Regions from separate parts of the Streptomyces sp. NPDC051636 genome, predicted to be linked through region 2. Evidence: riboswitches for the same ligand, from Rfam matches in the RefSeq annotation. Region 2 holds a riboswitch; each other region holds the start of a gene.

Region 1 (4,863 bases), 650 kb from region 2:
CGGGTACCCGCGGTGGTCACCCCCGCTGCCCGTACCCCCGCAGCTTCTCCCCCGCCTCCGCCAGCTGCTCGGAGGTCAGCAGGGAGGGCGTCAGCCCGGGTACCGAGGACGCCGTCAGCCACAGGCGGCACATCCATTCCAGCTGGGCGGTGCGGTCGTAGGCCTGGTCGAGGGTGGCGCCGCAGGTGATCGTGCCGTGGTTCTGCAGGAGGCAGCCGGAGCGGTCGGCGAGGGCGCGGAGCATGTTCCCGGCCAACTCCTCGGTGCCGTACGTCGCGTAGGGGGCGACTCGGACGGTGCCGCCGAGTGCGCAGGACATGTAGTGGACCGCCGGGAGTTCGGTCACGAGGGTCGAGACGGCCGTGGCGTGGACGGCGTGGGTGTGGACGACGGCGCGGGCGTCGGTGGTGCGGTACACGGCGAGGTGCATGGGCAGTTCGCTGGTCGGGACCAGCGTGCCGAGCACCTGCCGTCCGGCGAGGTCGACACCGGTCACGTCGTGCGGTGTCAGCCGGTCGTACGGGACGCCCGACGGTGTGACCAGCACGGTGTCCCCCACGCGCACCGACACGTTGCCGGACGTGCCGACGACGAGTCCGTCGGCCACCGTCCGCCGGGCCGTCGCCACCAGCGCCTCCCAGGCCCGCGACTCCGCCTCGCGCACGCCTCTGCTCTCTTCGCCCATGCCGTGATCCTGCCAGCAGGTCGTGGCAGCCCGCCGCGTGACCAGAATCTCTTCGACGGCTCCGCGACCCGGCCGACGTCCTCCACCCGGGACCGCCGGCCAAGGGGCGCCCGGGCCGTTTCGCGCCGCCGCGCCGGGGCGGAGCGGTCACTCCCCTGTAATGACACCGTGACGCCCGTCTCAGTTCACCTTCCGTTCACTCAGGTTGCCTACGGTCGTCCAGCCAATGACCTCGAACGATTGCCTGGGTAAATGGAAAGCTTCTCGCTGATCCTCGCGATTGTGGTGGTAACCGCACTCGCGTTCGATTTCACGAACGGTTTCCACGACACCGCCAACGCGATGGCCACCACCATCTCGACCGGTGCGCTCAAGCCCAAGGTCGCGGTGGCCATGTCCGCCGCCCTCAACCTTGTAGGCGCCTTCCTCTCCGTGGAGGTCGCCAACACGATCTCCAAGGGTCTCGTCGACGAGAACGGCATACGTCCCGAGGTCATATTCGCCGCCCTGGTGGGCGCGATCCTCTGGAACCTGCTGACCTGGCTGGTGGGACTGCCCTCCAGCTCCTCACACGCCCTCATGGGCGGCCTGATCGGCGCCACCGTCGCCTCCGCCGGCACGGGAGCCGTCCACGGTGACGTCCTCGTCACCAAGGTGCTGCTCCCGGCGGTCGCGGCCCCGGTGGTCGCGGGTGTGGCGGCGATGTTCGCCACCCGGTTCTCCTACGCGATCGGCAAGAACACCGACGGTGAGGCCGCCCGCAAGGGCTACCGCGCCGGGCAGATCGCCTCCGCCGGCCTGGTGTCCCTCGCGCACGGCACGAACGACGCGCAGAAGACCATGGGCATCATCACCCTCGCCCTGGTCGCCGGCGGCTCCATCGCCCCCGACTCCAACCCTCCCACCTGGGTGATCCTCTCCGCGGGCATGGCCATCGCGCTCGGCACCTACCTCGGCGGCTGGCGCATCATCCGCACCATGGGCAAGGGCCTGACCGAGCTCCAGCCGCAGCAGGGCTTCGCCGCCCAGACCAGCGCCGCGACGGTCATCCTCGCCTCCTCCCACCTGGGCTTCTCCCTCTCCACCACGCACTCCGTCTCCGGCTCCGTGATGGGCGCGGGCCTGGGCCGCAAGGGCGGTGTGGTCCGCTGGTCCACGGCCACCCGCATGGTCGTCGCCTGGGTGCTGACGCTCCCGGCCGCCGCCCTGGTCGGCGCGCTCGCCGAGACCGTGACGGACCTCGGTGACTGGGGCACCGCCCTGGTGGCGGTCTTCCTCGTGGCCTCCAGCGCCGCGATCTGGAAGGTCTCCCGCCGCGAGGTGGTCGACGCGAGGAACGTCAACGACACTGCGGAGCCGGCCGGCGTGGTGACCACGGCGATCGCCGCCGTGACCCCGCCCCCGGTGGGCACCGTGTCCGAGGACCTGACGGCCACGATCCCGTCCCCGGCGGCGCCCGTCGTCGCCCCCGCCGCCGACCCGGCGACCCCGCCGGCCGCCGCCGTCTGACCCCGGTCACCCCGGTCCACAAGAAAGCAGCACTGTTATGAAGATCGACTGGGCAGCCCTCGGCTCCGTCTTCGGCGTCAGCCTCACGGTCACCCTCGGCCTGGTGGCCCTCTTCACCCTCGGCGTCACCGGCCTGTCGCGCCGCGAGCGCGCCGCCGCGCAGGGGAACTCGGCGGCGCTCGCCGTCACCGGCGCGTACGTGTGCTTCGCGGGGTGCGCGGCCGCGGTGGCGTACGGCATCTACCTGATCATGGCGAAGGCCTGACCGAGGTCGAGAGGCTCCTCCCTGATGTCCTCGGGGGGAGCCTCTCGCATGCCGTCACACCGTTCCGAGCGGTGCCGATGTGGGCCTCAGCACACTCTCCCCGCGCAGGTCAACAGCAAGTTGACGGCCCTTCCGGGGGCATGGTGGACTGCCGGAGCCATGTACGGCGGCAAGAGAGGAAGCCGGTGCGAATCCGGCGCGGTCCCGCCACTGTCACCGGGGTAGGAAGCCCCGGGAGCCAGGAACTCTCACCGCCGGTCTCGTCGAACCAGGGCGCGGACACCCTGAGTGAGGACATATCGCCATGCTCGCCTGCCGTTTGAGGTACAGCACCAGGTCACTGCCCGACCCCTCGGCCGGCTGAGCCGATGCGTGCCGATCGCGTCTTCGCGTACGGCGCCGCCGCCGGCCTCCTCGGTGACCTGCTCCTCGGCGACCCGCGCCGCGGGCATCCGGTCGCCGCGTTCGGGCGGGCGGCGGGGGCCGTCGAGCGGGTGTTGTGGCGGGACCACCGGGGGTGGGGCGCGCTGCACACCGCGGTGTGCGTGGGCGGTGCCGTATCGCTGGGGGCGCTCGCCGCGTCCGCCGTACGTCCCTCCCGTACCGCCTCCGTCGCGCTGACCGCCGCCGCCACCTGGGCCGTCGTGGGCGGGGCGTCCCTGGCGCGCGAGGCCCGGGGCATCGGGCGGGCGCTGGAGGCCGGGGACGTCGAGGGCGCCCGGGCGCGGCTGCCGCACCTGTGCGGGCGGGATCCGCAGGCGCTCGACGCCGACGGGATCGCCCGGGCCGTCGTCGAGTCCGTCGCCGAGAACACATCCGACGCCGTGGTGGGGGCACTGGTGTGGGGCGCGGTGGGGGGTGTGCCGGGGCTGCTCGGGTTCCGGGCCGCCAACACCCTCGACGCCATGGTCGGGCACAAGTCGTCCAGGTACCGGCGGTTCGGGTGGGCCTCCGCCCGGCTCGACGACCTCGCGGGGTGGCCCGGAGCGCGGCTGACCGCCGTACTGGCCGCCGTGGCCGGGGGCGACCCCCGGGGTGCCGTACGGGCCTGGCGTGCCGACGCGGCCGGGCATCCCAGCCCCAACGCCGGGCCCGTGGAGGCGTCGTTCGCGGGGGCGCTCGGCGTGCGCCTGGGCGGGACCCTGTCGTACGGGGGGCGGGTCGAGCACCGGCCCGTGCTCAACGGGGCCACGGGGCGCGCCGTCGCCGGCCGTGACATCGAACGGGCCGTACGGCTCTCCCAGCGTGTCAGCCTGCTCGCGCTCGGCGTCTGTGCCGCCGCGCGCGTCATCGCGAAGGGGCGTACGTCATGAGTGGTGGTCTCCTCGTCGCCGGCACCACCTCCGACGCCGGCAAGAGCGTCGTCACGGCCGGGATCTGCCGGTGGCTGGTGCGGCAGGGGGTCAAGGTCGCGCCGTTCAAGGCGCAGAACATGTCCCTCAACTCCTTCGTGACCCGCGAGGGCGCCGAGATCGGCCGGGCGCAGGCCATGCAGGCGCAGGCGTGCCGCGTCGAGCCGACCGCGCTGATGAACCCCGTGCTGCTCAAGCCCGGCGGCGAGCAGAGCAGTCAGGTGGTGCTGCTCGGCAAGCCCGTGGGCGAGCTGAGCGCGCGCGGCTACCACGGCGGGCGGCAGCGGAAGCTTCTCGGGACCGTGCTCGACTGCCTCGCCGAGTTGCGGGGCACGTATGACGCGGTGATCTGTGAGGGGGCCGGTTCGCCCGCCGAGATCAATCTGCGGCGGACCGACATCGTGAACATGGGGATCGCGCGCAACGCGCGCCTGCCCGTGCTCGTCGTCGGCGACATCGACCGCGGGGGCGTCTTCGCCTCCTTCTTCGGGACCGTCGCGCTGCTGTCGCGGGAGGACCAGGAACTGGTCGCCGGGTTCCTCGTCAACAAGTTCCGCGGCGACGTCGGCCTGCTGGAACCCGGCCTCGACATGCTGCGCGGGCTCACCGGGCGGCGGACCTACGGAGTGCTGCCCTTTCGGCACGGGCTCGGCATCGACGAGGAGGACGGCCTTCGCGTGTCCCTGCGCGGGACGGTCCGCGAGTCGAACGTCGCCCCGCCCGTCGGCGAGGACGTGCTGCGCGTCGCCGTGTGCGCGATCCCGCTGATGTCCAACTTCACCGACGTGGACGCGCTGGCCGCCGAACCGGGCGTCGTCGTGCGGTTCGTGGACCGGCCCGAGGAACTGGCCGACGCCGACCTCGTCGTCGTCCCGGGCACGCGCGGGACCGTACGGGCGCTCGAGTGGCTGCGGGAGCGGGGTCTCGCCGAGGCGCTGGTCCGCAGGGCCTCCCAGCAAAGGCCCGTACTCGGCATCTGCGGCGGCTTCCAGATCCTCGGCGAGCACATCGAGGACGAGGTCGAGTCGCGCGCCGGCCGGGTCCAGGGGCTC
Region 2 (4,863 bases):
CGAAGGCGGTGTAGGAGCGGGACCAGGGGGTGGGGGTGCGGTGGGTGGCCACTACGTAGGCCGTTGCGGTGATGAGGAGGGCGAGGAGCAGGGGGTTGGTGGTGCGGGTGGCCGCGGTGCCGAGGCCTGTGGACCAGAGCCACCAGGCGCCGGGGTGGACACCCGCGGCGCGGGGCGCCCTACGCATCCCGGCGCCGCCGTGCCTGCCACAGCGCGGCGCCGCCCAGCAGGACCACGGCACCCACGCCCGCCAGCACACCCACCGACGGACCGTGCTGAGGCTCGCTCTTCGTCGCGGCCGGGCGGGACTTCCCCTCCGCCACCTGCTCCCCGCACCCCTTCCCCGGATACCCCCCGATCGCGCACAACAGGGCGTGGGAGTCGTACCGCAACGGCCCCGCCACCGCGGCCAGCGCGTCGGCGGTCGGCGCGTCGGGAGAGACCACCGCGCAGGCCGCTCGGCGAGCGGGCGGGGTCTCGCCGGAGGGAGCGTCGGCGGACGTGCCGAAGTCGAGGACCAGGGCCACCCGCTTCCGGCCGGCCCGCGCAGGCGACTTGGCGCAGACGGAGTCGAAGTCCGCCGTACCGCGCGGGCGCGTGGCGCCGGCGGAGTCCTCGCTCACCGCGAAGCGGAAGCCCTGGACGTCACCGTCGGAAGGGCGGGCGGTGGACGGCCCCTCGGTGGCGAACGTCCAGTGGCCGCCGGTGCGCTCCCAGAAGGACCAGTAGCGGTAGCCGGTGGCGTGGGCCCGGCCCGCCAGGGCCACGCACAGGAAGGCGGCCAGGAGCAGCGCCCCGGCACGGCGGACGGCGGTCACGGCTGCTGCCTCTTGCGGCGACCGCTGAGCAGGAAACCGATGCCGATGCCCGCGACGAGGCCGGTGCCGATGATCCACCAGAGACTCCTCCCCGACTCGTGCTCGGCCCGCTCGGTGTCAGCGCCCGTCGCCTGGGCCGGCTGCGGCGCCGGGCCCGTCGCGTTGAGCGCCCGCACCAGGTCCGTACCGCCGAAGTCACGCGGGTCGGTGCCCATCGCGTGCGCCACGAAGATCAGTTCGGCGTAGGCGGCGGGGCCGCTCTGCCTGGCCCACCGCGCGGAGTTCTTCTCCAGCCAGGCGTACGGCTTCTTCGCCTGCTTCGTCCAGCCCTGCGCGGCGAGGGCGAGGACCGCGTCCGCGGTGTTGCCGTAGTCGGGCTGGTCCTTGGCACCGGCGAGGCTGGTGGTGAGGTGGCCGGTGCCGTGCAGCTGGTCCGACAGGTACGCGGCGCCGTTGCGGGCGATCTCCCGCGGGGTGAGCGGCTTGTCGGAGTCGGCGCAGACGTAGCCCTCCTGCGGTGCCTTCCCGGCCGTCGTCACGAAGCCCTTGCCGAGCGCGCCCAGTACCCCGGCCGCCGTCGCGTCCGCGTCGGCCGACAGCTTGCCGCTCTTGTCCGGCTGGTGGGCGAGGGCGCCGGCGTCGTCCCCCGCGCAGGAGAGGGACCACTTGGCCAGCAGCTCGTACGGGGTCCTGCCCTCGGTGCGGAGTCGGGAGGGGTCCTCGCCGGCCGCCGTGAGGGCGCCGATGACCACGGAGGTGGAGTTCGTGTCGCTGGGCGAGCCCGGGGTGTAGCCCCAGCCGCCGTCCTTGTTCTGCATCATCTTCAGCCAGGTGACCGCCTTGCGGGCCTCGCCGTCGTGCTCACCGAGCGCCGCCAGGGCCTGTACGGCGGCGGCCGTGCTGTTGGTGTCGGTCTGGGCGGTGGTGGCCTCGCAGGACTTCGCGGGGTCGGCGCGGAAGGCGGCGAAACCGCCGTTGGCGCACTGCTGCCCGACCAGCCAGTCGATGGCCTTCGCGGCGGGCCGGACGCCGAGCGTGTGCTGGGCGAGCAGCGCGAGGGACTGGCGCCAGACGCCGTCGTACTTCGGGTCCGTGCTGCCGTACAGCCCCGACGGGAGCGCCGTCGACGGGGAGGGGGAAGGGGACGCGGCTGTGGCGGGCGCGGCGGCGGCCATCACCCCGACGGCGGCCAGAGCCGCGGCACTGCGGCGGACGTTCATGGTCGGCTACTGCCTCTCCCTGAAGGGAAGCGCGGGCAGCACGGGACACCCCGGGCGGCTCGGCTCCGTAGACCTCGACGGTGCCGTGGGCGGCGGGCCGCCGCGCACGTGAGCCGGTCACGTCCCGTGCGGGGCGGTCCGGCTCACCGCCAGGGGGCGGTTCACGGTTGCGGGTCAGCGCCGGAATCGCACCGGCTTCCCCTCGTACGGGTGTGATGACGACCCGGGTCACTCTACCCGGCGGTAGCCGGAGACCGAGAGGCGGCTGTGAGCCGGAGGCACAGGCGACCTGGCCAGGGTCGCGCCATGATGCCAACGGGGAGACTGCTGAGTTCGGGCCGGCCGGCCGACGTGTACGAGATCGACGCGGCGTGGGTGCTGCGCCGCGACCGGGAGGGTTGGGGGGACACGGCGGCCGAGGGGGCGGTGATGGCGTACGTGCGCGAGCACGGGTATCCGGTGCCCCGGGTACGGCCCTCCGGCTCGCGCACCGACCTGGTGAGGGAGCGGCTGTCCGGGCCGACGGTGCCGGCCGCCCTCCTGGACGGCTCGCTGGGCGCGGCGGAGGCGGGGGCGGAACTCGCCCGGCTGCTGCGGCGGTTGCCCGCCGTCCCCGCCCGGAACTCCGCCGCCCCCGCCCCCGGGTCCTCCACCTGGACCTGCACCCCGACAACGTGATCCTCACCCCCGACGGCCCCCGGGTCATCGACTGGACCAACGCCGAGGACGGCCCGCCCGCCGTCGACCGGGGCATGTCCGCGGTGATCCTCGCCCGGGTCGCCGTCGCCGGCGAACCCCTCGCCACCCCGGCCCGCGCACTCCTCACCGCCCTGCTCGCCGACCCGTCCGACCTGACGGAGGAGGGGCCGGCGGAGGCCCGGCGGCGGGCGGCCAATCCGACGATGAGTGCGCGGGAGGTCGAACTGCGGGAAGACGCGGAGAAGTTGGTACGGGCGGTGGCGTTCCGGGCGACCCCGGAGCGGGCGGCAGGGTAACGCCCCGGATGCTGCTCCCCCATAGGCAGCACCCGGGGCGGGAACAGGGCGCACGACCCCGTGCGCGGAGAGCGGACCGGGGTCATGACCTTGCGTCGTGATCCTGTCCCGCCGGACCCCCAACTGTCAACGATTGCTGCCTCAATGGGCAGTTGTCGTTGACATCACTTCTCGACCGGCGGGCGACCGGGTAGCCTCGCGTCAGCTCAGCCACGGAACGGACGACACGCCCAGGGGGGACCTCGGTGAGTGACGCCTACGCCCCGCTTGCGGACGTACTGGAGCGGCTCGGGGAGCTCACCGGACGGCCGGGCCGGCTGCCGGAGGTCCTGGACGTGGGCGACCTGTCGTACCGCACCGGGATTCCCGCCGAGGTGGTCTGCCGGCTGCTCTCGGGCGGCTCCGTGCCCGAGGCCGGGCTGGCCGAACGGGTGCGGCAGCGGCTGGACTTCGTCCGGGAGACCCGGCGCCGGCCCGACGGCAAGCGCTACTCGCTGGGCGAGCTGGCCAGGATCGCGGGGACCAGCCGGCAGTGGCTGAGCGAGTGGCGCAAGAGCGGCATGCCCAGCCTGGAACACGCCGACCGGCTGCGCAGGTTCTTCGGCCTGCCCGCCGGCTTCTTCACCGCGGACGAACCGGAGGCCCTCCACGAGGCCCTGCAGCCGGTGCTCCAGGGACTGGAGGCGCAGGCGGACCCGCTGCTGCGGCTGCGTGAGAGCGGCCTGGTGCGACTGGCGATGCGCGCCCCGCAGATGAATCCCCGTCAGCTCGCCACACTGGCCGACCTCGCCGAGATGATCATCAAGTCCGAGGACGCGGACGTCCCGACGGGGCGTGGGTGAGTCCCGTGCCGTACACCGCACACGGAGGACGCTCAGTGAGCCGGAAAAGATCGCCGAAGCGGTTCCTCGCCCAGCTCGTCCGCGACACCGCCCGCACGCTGACGCCGCCGACCGGACCAGAGGCGTTCCTGCACGCCGTGTGCGACACGCTCAGCCCGCAACTGGACCGCCCCGTCCGGCTCAAGTTCGTCGCCTTCCCGCCGGGCCTGGACGTCTCCGGCGTCACCTTCGCCAAGGACGACGAGTACATCGTCGTGGTCGAGGACCGGGCGCCGGGCGCGCACAAGTTCGTGATCGCCGGGCACGAGATCGGCCACATCTACTACCAGACCCTGGACGTGCACTACCCGGACGGCATGCCCGCCGCCGCCCGCCGGCTGCTGTCCCAGGCCGAGGAGGACATCCCCTGGGACCGGGTGGTCGCCATGGCCACGCGTTCCCCGGCCGCCGCGACCGCCGAGGCCGAGTGGGAGGCCGAGGAGTGCGGGCTGCGCCTGGCGGCCAAGTTCCCCAAGGTCGTCGGCCCCGGCGCCGCGACCGGCCGGACGACCCAGGACACCCTGACGGACCGGCTGTCGTCCTCGCTGGGCAACGTCGGCGGGCCGTGATGCGCTGGGACATGGCGGGCTCCTTCCTCGCCTACGCCATACCGGCCGTGCTGCTCACCGTCGCCTTCGTGATCAAACTGCCGCTGCTCAGGCGCGCGTGGCAGGACCCGATCCTGCGGGCCACGGCACTGCTGCTCGGCATCGGCGCCGTCGTCTTCGCCTCCCTGCCGCCCGCCAACCTGCACCGGATCAACACGCTCACCGGGGTGCCGAACTTCGCGGGCGTCTGGGTCTACTCGCTGCTCAGCGCCTACTGCGGCGCCTGCCTGTGGCTGATCATCACCTGGCGCGAGCCGCCCTCACCGGCCCGGCGCCGGCGCACCCGCACGGTCTGGATCGCGTACTGCCTGATCATCCTCGGCCTGTGGGTGACCTTCTTC
Region 3 (4,863 bases), 610 kb from region 2:
ACGCGAGCGACGACCGGTGACGCGTGAAGAGGTGGCCGACAGCCTCGGGATCTCTCGCAAGCTGGCGGCCTTCCATCTGGACAAACTGGTGGCAGCCGGTCTGCTCCAGGCCCACTACGGCTCCCCCGCGGGCATCCGCAAGGTCGGCCGCAGGCCCAAGGTCTACGAGCCGGTGGCCGACGCCATCGCGGTGAACATCCCCGAGCGTCGCTACGGCATGCTGGCCGACGTCCTCACCGAGGCCGTGCTGACCGAGACGGAAGGCGAATCGGCCCGCGACGCCGCGCTCCGCGTGGCGTTCCAGCGCGGGGAAGCCCTGGGCGGCACCGAACGCGAACGGGTACGCCCCGGGCGGCTCGGCGTCGAACGGGCACTGAGTCTCGCCGCCGAAACGCTCGAGGAGTTCGGGTTCGAACCGGAGCGCGCCGCGCCCACCCTGCTGCGGTTGCGCAACTGCCCCTTCCATCCACTGGCGGCACAGGCCCCGGAGCTGGTCTGCAGCGTCAATCAGGCTTTCCTGGCCGGCTACCTGCGGGGCCTGGGAAGCGACAGGACCACCGCGGTGCTCGCCCCTCAGCCCGACTCGTGCTGTGTCGAACTGCGCGGCGACGACAGGGCTGGAGGCACCTCGGACCCGGGAACCACCTGCGGGCGATGAGGCCGGGCCCGACTTCCGCCCGTAGTGCCGGCGCTTCCGCGGGGTCGCCCCATCCATGTCCGTGACCAACTGGAGTCACGATGAACTCCGCGCATGCCGCAGAAACCACCTTGCGAGGACTGGGAGTCTGTTGCGCCATCGGCAACGTGGTGCTGCACGGACTCCTTGTCTCCGATCACCTCGAGGAGAAGTTCTACATAGGCGTCCTCTTCGCCGTGGGCAGTGCCGTCATGCTGGGGGTGGCGGCGGGACTGGTCGTCATGAAGCGTCCTCTGGCCGCGTGGCTGGCCGGAGCGCTCGTCAGCCTCGGCATGCTCGCCGGTTTCCTGCTCTCGCGTACGACCGGCCTGCCGGACGGGTACTACGAGGCCGGCTGGGAGCCGCCGTACGGGGCCCTCTCCTTGCTTGTCGAGGGTGTCTTCACCCTTGCTTTCCTCGCCTGGCTCGGAGAGCGGACGGCGGCCGGCACCGCTCGCCGGCTGTCGCACACGGCGCCGCAGTCCTCGACGTGCCCGACACGTCCTTCGACACCGTCGTCACCCTGATGCAGCATCACCTCCCGCAGGAGCCGCGCCCGCGGCACCGCGCGAGACGCACCGTGTACTGCGACCGGGGCGGACGGCTGCTGGTCGTGGGGTTCCGGCCGGGACACGGCCAGCCGCTTGCCGCCCCTGGTGACGTGGACGTCGGCCAGAAATTCGAAAGCACTCCGGATTCTTTTCTTCACCGGATCACCTCGAACGCGTGCCCACGGCCTCCTCGGCGCCGCCACGCTGGTGCCGGTGCTGCCCGCCGCCCTCGGCGTCGGCGGGAGCCGACCGGGCTCCCGTTTCGTCCGGGCCTCAGCCGGGGGAGCGTTCGGCAGGGCCGAGTGCGCTCCCCAGCCGCACGTTCCAGCGTCCGGCACGTCCGCTGAACTCGGTGGCGACCAGCGGTGCCACGTCGATCCGCCAGAAGGCGGACTCGGGCGCTCCGAGCACGCGCACCGTCGCGGCTCGGACGACCTCCGGCTCCACGACGGCGAGCGTCCGGCCCGGCAGCCGCGCGGCCTCTTCCAGCCAGACCCCGACGCGCGCGCAGAGCCGGTGCACCGACTCCCCGCCGTGCGGGGCGGCGGCCGGGTCCGCCAGCCACTCCGCGACCGCCTGCGGCTCGTCGGCGCCGAGCTCGGCCAGCGTCCGGCCGCGCCAGCGGCCCACGTCGAGCCCGGCCAGCGCCGCCACCGCGGTGGCGTCCAGGCCCAGCGCGGACGCCGTCTCCCGGCACCGCACCGTGGGGGAGGCGAGCATGCGGTCGGCAGCCGGAAGGGAGCCCGCGGCCGACCGGGCACGCGCGGCGCCGGTCGCATCGAGCGGGCAACCGTCGTCGAAACGGGCTTCCCGCAACGCCCCGCTGATCGCGGGTGAGACCAACATCACTCGGCTCGTCATCCGCCCGTCCCCGTGCCCTCTCCGAACCCGATTTCCTTGTCATGCACGGGATCTGGCGCCGTGGCCCGTGCTCCCCGGCGCGCACCCCGCCGCCCGTGCGCCCTTGGCCGAACCTCTGCTTCGCGGTACGTTCGGCGCGATACCGACGACGGTTCCACGGAAGCCGGTGAGATTCCGGCACGGTCGCGCCACTGTAAGCCCCGTTCGCACCCTGCGGTGCGGGCCGGGGTGAGTCAGACCCGCGCCGTCGTCACGTGCACCACCAAGACGGGACGCGAGTTCCCCAGGAGGTCCTGCCATGGCGCAGTCCGTCGCTCAGCCGACCACTACCCCCACCGCCGTACCCGCCAAGCTGCCGATCGGCACGATCGCCCCCTGGGCGGTCTTCTTCGGCATCCTGATGCTGGTCCTGCTCTACTTCGTCGGCGCCGAGCAGGGTGCCACCTCGGTGATGTCCGGCGAGAACGTCCACGAATGGGTGCACGACGCCCGCCACCTGCTCGGCTTCCCCTGCCACTGACGACGGCGGAGAAGCGTACGAGCCCATGGGCCCCCTGAATTCGGCAACGGTCCGAAACCTCCTGGTGCGTGGCATGCTCGCGGGTCTCGCCGCGGGCCTGCTCGCCCTCGTCGTCGCCTATTTCCTGGGCGAGCCGCGCGTCGACTCGGCCATCGCCTACGAAGAGGCGCACTCGCACGAGCACGGCATGGAAGCCGTCAGCCGCACGATGCAGTCCACCGGCGGCCTGGCCACCGGCGTCCTCGTCTACGGGGTCGCGTTCGGCGGCATCGCCGCCCTCGCGTACTGCTTCGCACTCGGCCGCATCGGCCGCTTCGGGCCGCGCGCCGGCGCGCTGCTCCTGGCGGCCGCCGGCCTGGTCGCCGTGTACGTCGTGCCGTTCCTGAAGTACCCCGCCAACCCGCCGTCCGTCGGCGACCCCGACACCATCGGCAAGCGCACCACCCTGTACTTCCTGATGATGGTCCTCAGCGTGCTGCTGTCCGTCACCGCGGTGATCATGGGCAAGCGCCTGGCTCCGCGCCTGGGCAACTGGAACGCGACGCTGGCCGCGGGGGCGTTCTTCCTCCTTGCCGTCGGCCTGGCCTACGGCTTCCTGCCGGCTGTCAACGAGGTCCCCAAGGACTTCTCGGCCACTTTGCTGTGGCAGTTCCGGCTGGCGGCCCTCGCCGTCCAGGTCACCCTGTGGACCGTCTTCGGGCTGGCCTTCGGAGTGCTGGCAGAGCGGGTGCTGGTCCCCAGGCCCGCGAAGGCGGTCGCACCGGAGGAGGGCGCTGCCCGCGGCAAGGCGGCTGCTGTACCCCGTTGAGGCCGCCGAGCCGTGGCGCGGGTCAGTGGTAGGCGTGCACGACGGCGTGTCCCTTGCCGCGGCCGATCATCCACCGGTTGAGGGGCGTGGTGACCAGGAACGCGAGGGCGAGGGAGAACGCCAGCGAGCCCCAGAAGAGGGCGCTGCTCAGGCCCGCGTCCATGGCCCCGGGGATGCTGACGACGACCGTGTTGTCGATCAGTTCCATCACGGCGATGGAAACGGTGTCGGCGGCGAGCGCCACCTTCAGGGCCTGCCGCGCCGCCAGGCCCGCCCGCAGGACGCCACGCATGGTGAGGGCGTATCCGAAGACGAAGGCGAGGGCGATGGACAGTGCCACCGTGGCGGCGTCGTGCAGCCCGGTCGCGGTGCCGATGACCATCCCGAGAACCTCGCCGATCGCGCATCCGGTCAGGCAGTGCAGGGTGGCCTGGGCGGCCATGCGCCAGCTCGGCCCGCGGCCCCCAGGGGCAGCATGTCCGGTGTGGTGATGCTGGTGGGTGGAGTGGTCCATGGTTCCCTCTTTCCAGGACGTCTCTCTCGCGGGCACCCACGTCAACCAGATACCCCCTGGGGGTATTCCCGCCCCTGCGGTACGATCCGCCGGCTGGTCGACGCCCTGGCCGAGTGAGGCTGCCGGGGCGGAAGGGTCAGACGGTTCTGGTCTCGCCCTCGCGGGCGGTGTCGGTGGGCCTCCCGGCGGCCACGGCGGCGCGGGCGGTCGCCGTCTCACGGGTGAGCGCGGGCCCGACGTGGGTGACGAGCAACTCCCGTACACCTGCCTCGCGGGCCACGCGCCCCGCGTCCTCCGGGGTCAGATGGACCTGTTCGCCTTCGCGATGCTCGTCGATGTCCGCCTCGCAGAGGAACAGGTCGGCGCAGGAGGCCAGTTGGGTGAGCGCGGCGCAGGGGCCGCTGTCCCCCGAGTACGCCAGGACGCTCCCCTGGCACTCGGCGCGCAGCCCGTACGCCTCGGTGTCGTGGGCGACGGCGCGGGCGGTGAGGCGGAGGTTCCAGTGCTGGACGGCGTGCTCGTCGTACAGGGGACGGAAATCCATGACCTCGCTCAGGAAGTCCACGTCCGGTCGGCCGAGGAATCCCGCCAGCCGCCTCGCGCAGTCCTGCGGCGCGTACACCGGGACGGGCGCGGGCGGGGTCAGTCCGCCGAAGGCGAAGGCATGGGCGGCGGCGAGCAGATCGGCGCTGTGGTCGGCGTGCAGATGCGAGATCCAGATCGCCGTGAGCCGCGCCGGATCCGTGTGCCGCTGCAACTCGGCGAAGGTCCCCGTCCCGGCGTCCACCCACACCTCGGCGCCCCCGCCGCGCAGCAGGTACCCGGAGCAGGGGCGGCCGGGCCCCGGGTGCGGGGAGGCGGTGCCGAGGACGGTGAGGCTGAGGGGCACGCAAGGAGCGTACGTGGCGCCGTACCGCCCTGCCTCGCGATTAC

What was found. A riboswitch is a leader RNA that binds a small molecule or an ion and turns the genes downstream of it on or off. The one in region 2 is predicted to bind cobalamin.
Region 1: it holds a riboswitch for cobalamin, as region 2 does, so the genes downstream of both, ACIBBH_RS03115 (cobalamin biosynthesis protein) here and ACIBBH_RS00045 (prenyltransferase/squalene oxidase repeat-containing protein) in region 2, are expected to answer to the same signal.
Region 3: it holds a riboswitch for cobalamin, as region 2 does, so the genes downstream of both, ACIBBH_RS02915 (CbtB-domain containing protein) here and ACIBBH_RS00045 (prenyltransferase/squalene oxidase repeat-containing protein) in region 2, are expected to answer to the same signal.

Annotation. Positions count from the first base shown of each region.
Region 1 covers NZ_JBITDA010000001.1:656,599-661,461, reverse strand. The annotation lists gene ACIBBH_RS03130 (class II aldolase/adducin family protein) at 17-685, opposite strand; gene ACIBBH_RS03125 (anion permease) at 938-2,194, shown strand; gene ACIBBH_RS03120 (hypothetical protein) at 2,232-2,459, shown strand; cobalamin riboswitch at 2,586-2,728, shown strand; gene ACIBBH_RS03115 (cobalamin biosynthesis protein) at 2,828-3,772, shown strand; gene ACIBBH_RS03110 (cobyric acid synthase) at 3,769-4,863, shown strand, end outside.
Region 2 covers NZ_JBITDA010000001.1:6,230-11,092, forward strand. The annotation lists gene ACIBBH_RS00035 (CbiQ family ECF transporter T component) at 1-187, opposite strand, end outside; gene ACIBBH_RS00040 (SCO2322 family protein) at 180-818, opposite strand; gene ACIBBH_RS00045 (prenyltransferase/squalene oxidase repeat-containing protein) at 815-2,038, opposite strand; cobalamin riboswitch at 2,153-2,280, opposite strand; partial or broken gene ACIBBH_RS00050 (phosphotransferase) at 2,348-3,033, shown strand; gene ACIBBH_RS00055 (XRE family transcriptional regulator) at 3,279-3,875, shown strand; gene ACIBBH_RS00060 (hypothetical protein) at 3,911-4,483, shown strand; gene ACIBBH_RS00065 (MAB_1171c family putative transporter) at 4,495-4,863, shown strand, end outside.
Region 3 covers NZ_JBITDA010000001.1:613,044-617,906, reverse strand. The annotation lists gene ACIBBH_RS02930 (helix-turn-helix transcriptional regulator) at 1-658, shown strand, start outside; gene ACIBBH_RS02925 (hypothetical protein) at 739-1,203, shown strand; gene ACIBBH_RS02920 (histidine phosphatase family protein) at 1,501-2,088, opposite strand; cobalamin riboswitch at 2,206-2,350, shown strand; gene ACIBBH_RS02915 (CbtB-domain containing protein) at 2,387-2,608, shown strand; gene ACIBBH_RS02910 (CbtA family protein) at 2,643-3,416, shown strand; gene ACIBBH_RS02905 (DUF4396 domain-containing protein) at 3,439-3,930, opposite strand; gene ACIBBH_RS02900 (MBL fold metallo-hydrolase) at 4,067-4,819, opposite strand; gene ACIBBH_RS02895 (TIGR03086 family metal-binding protein) at 4,860-4,863, opposite strand, start outside.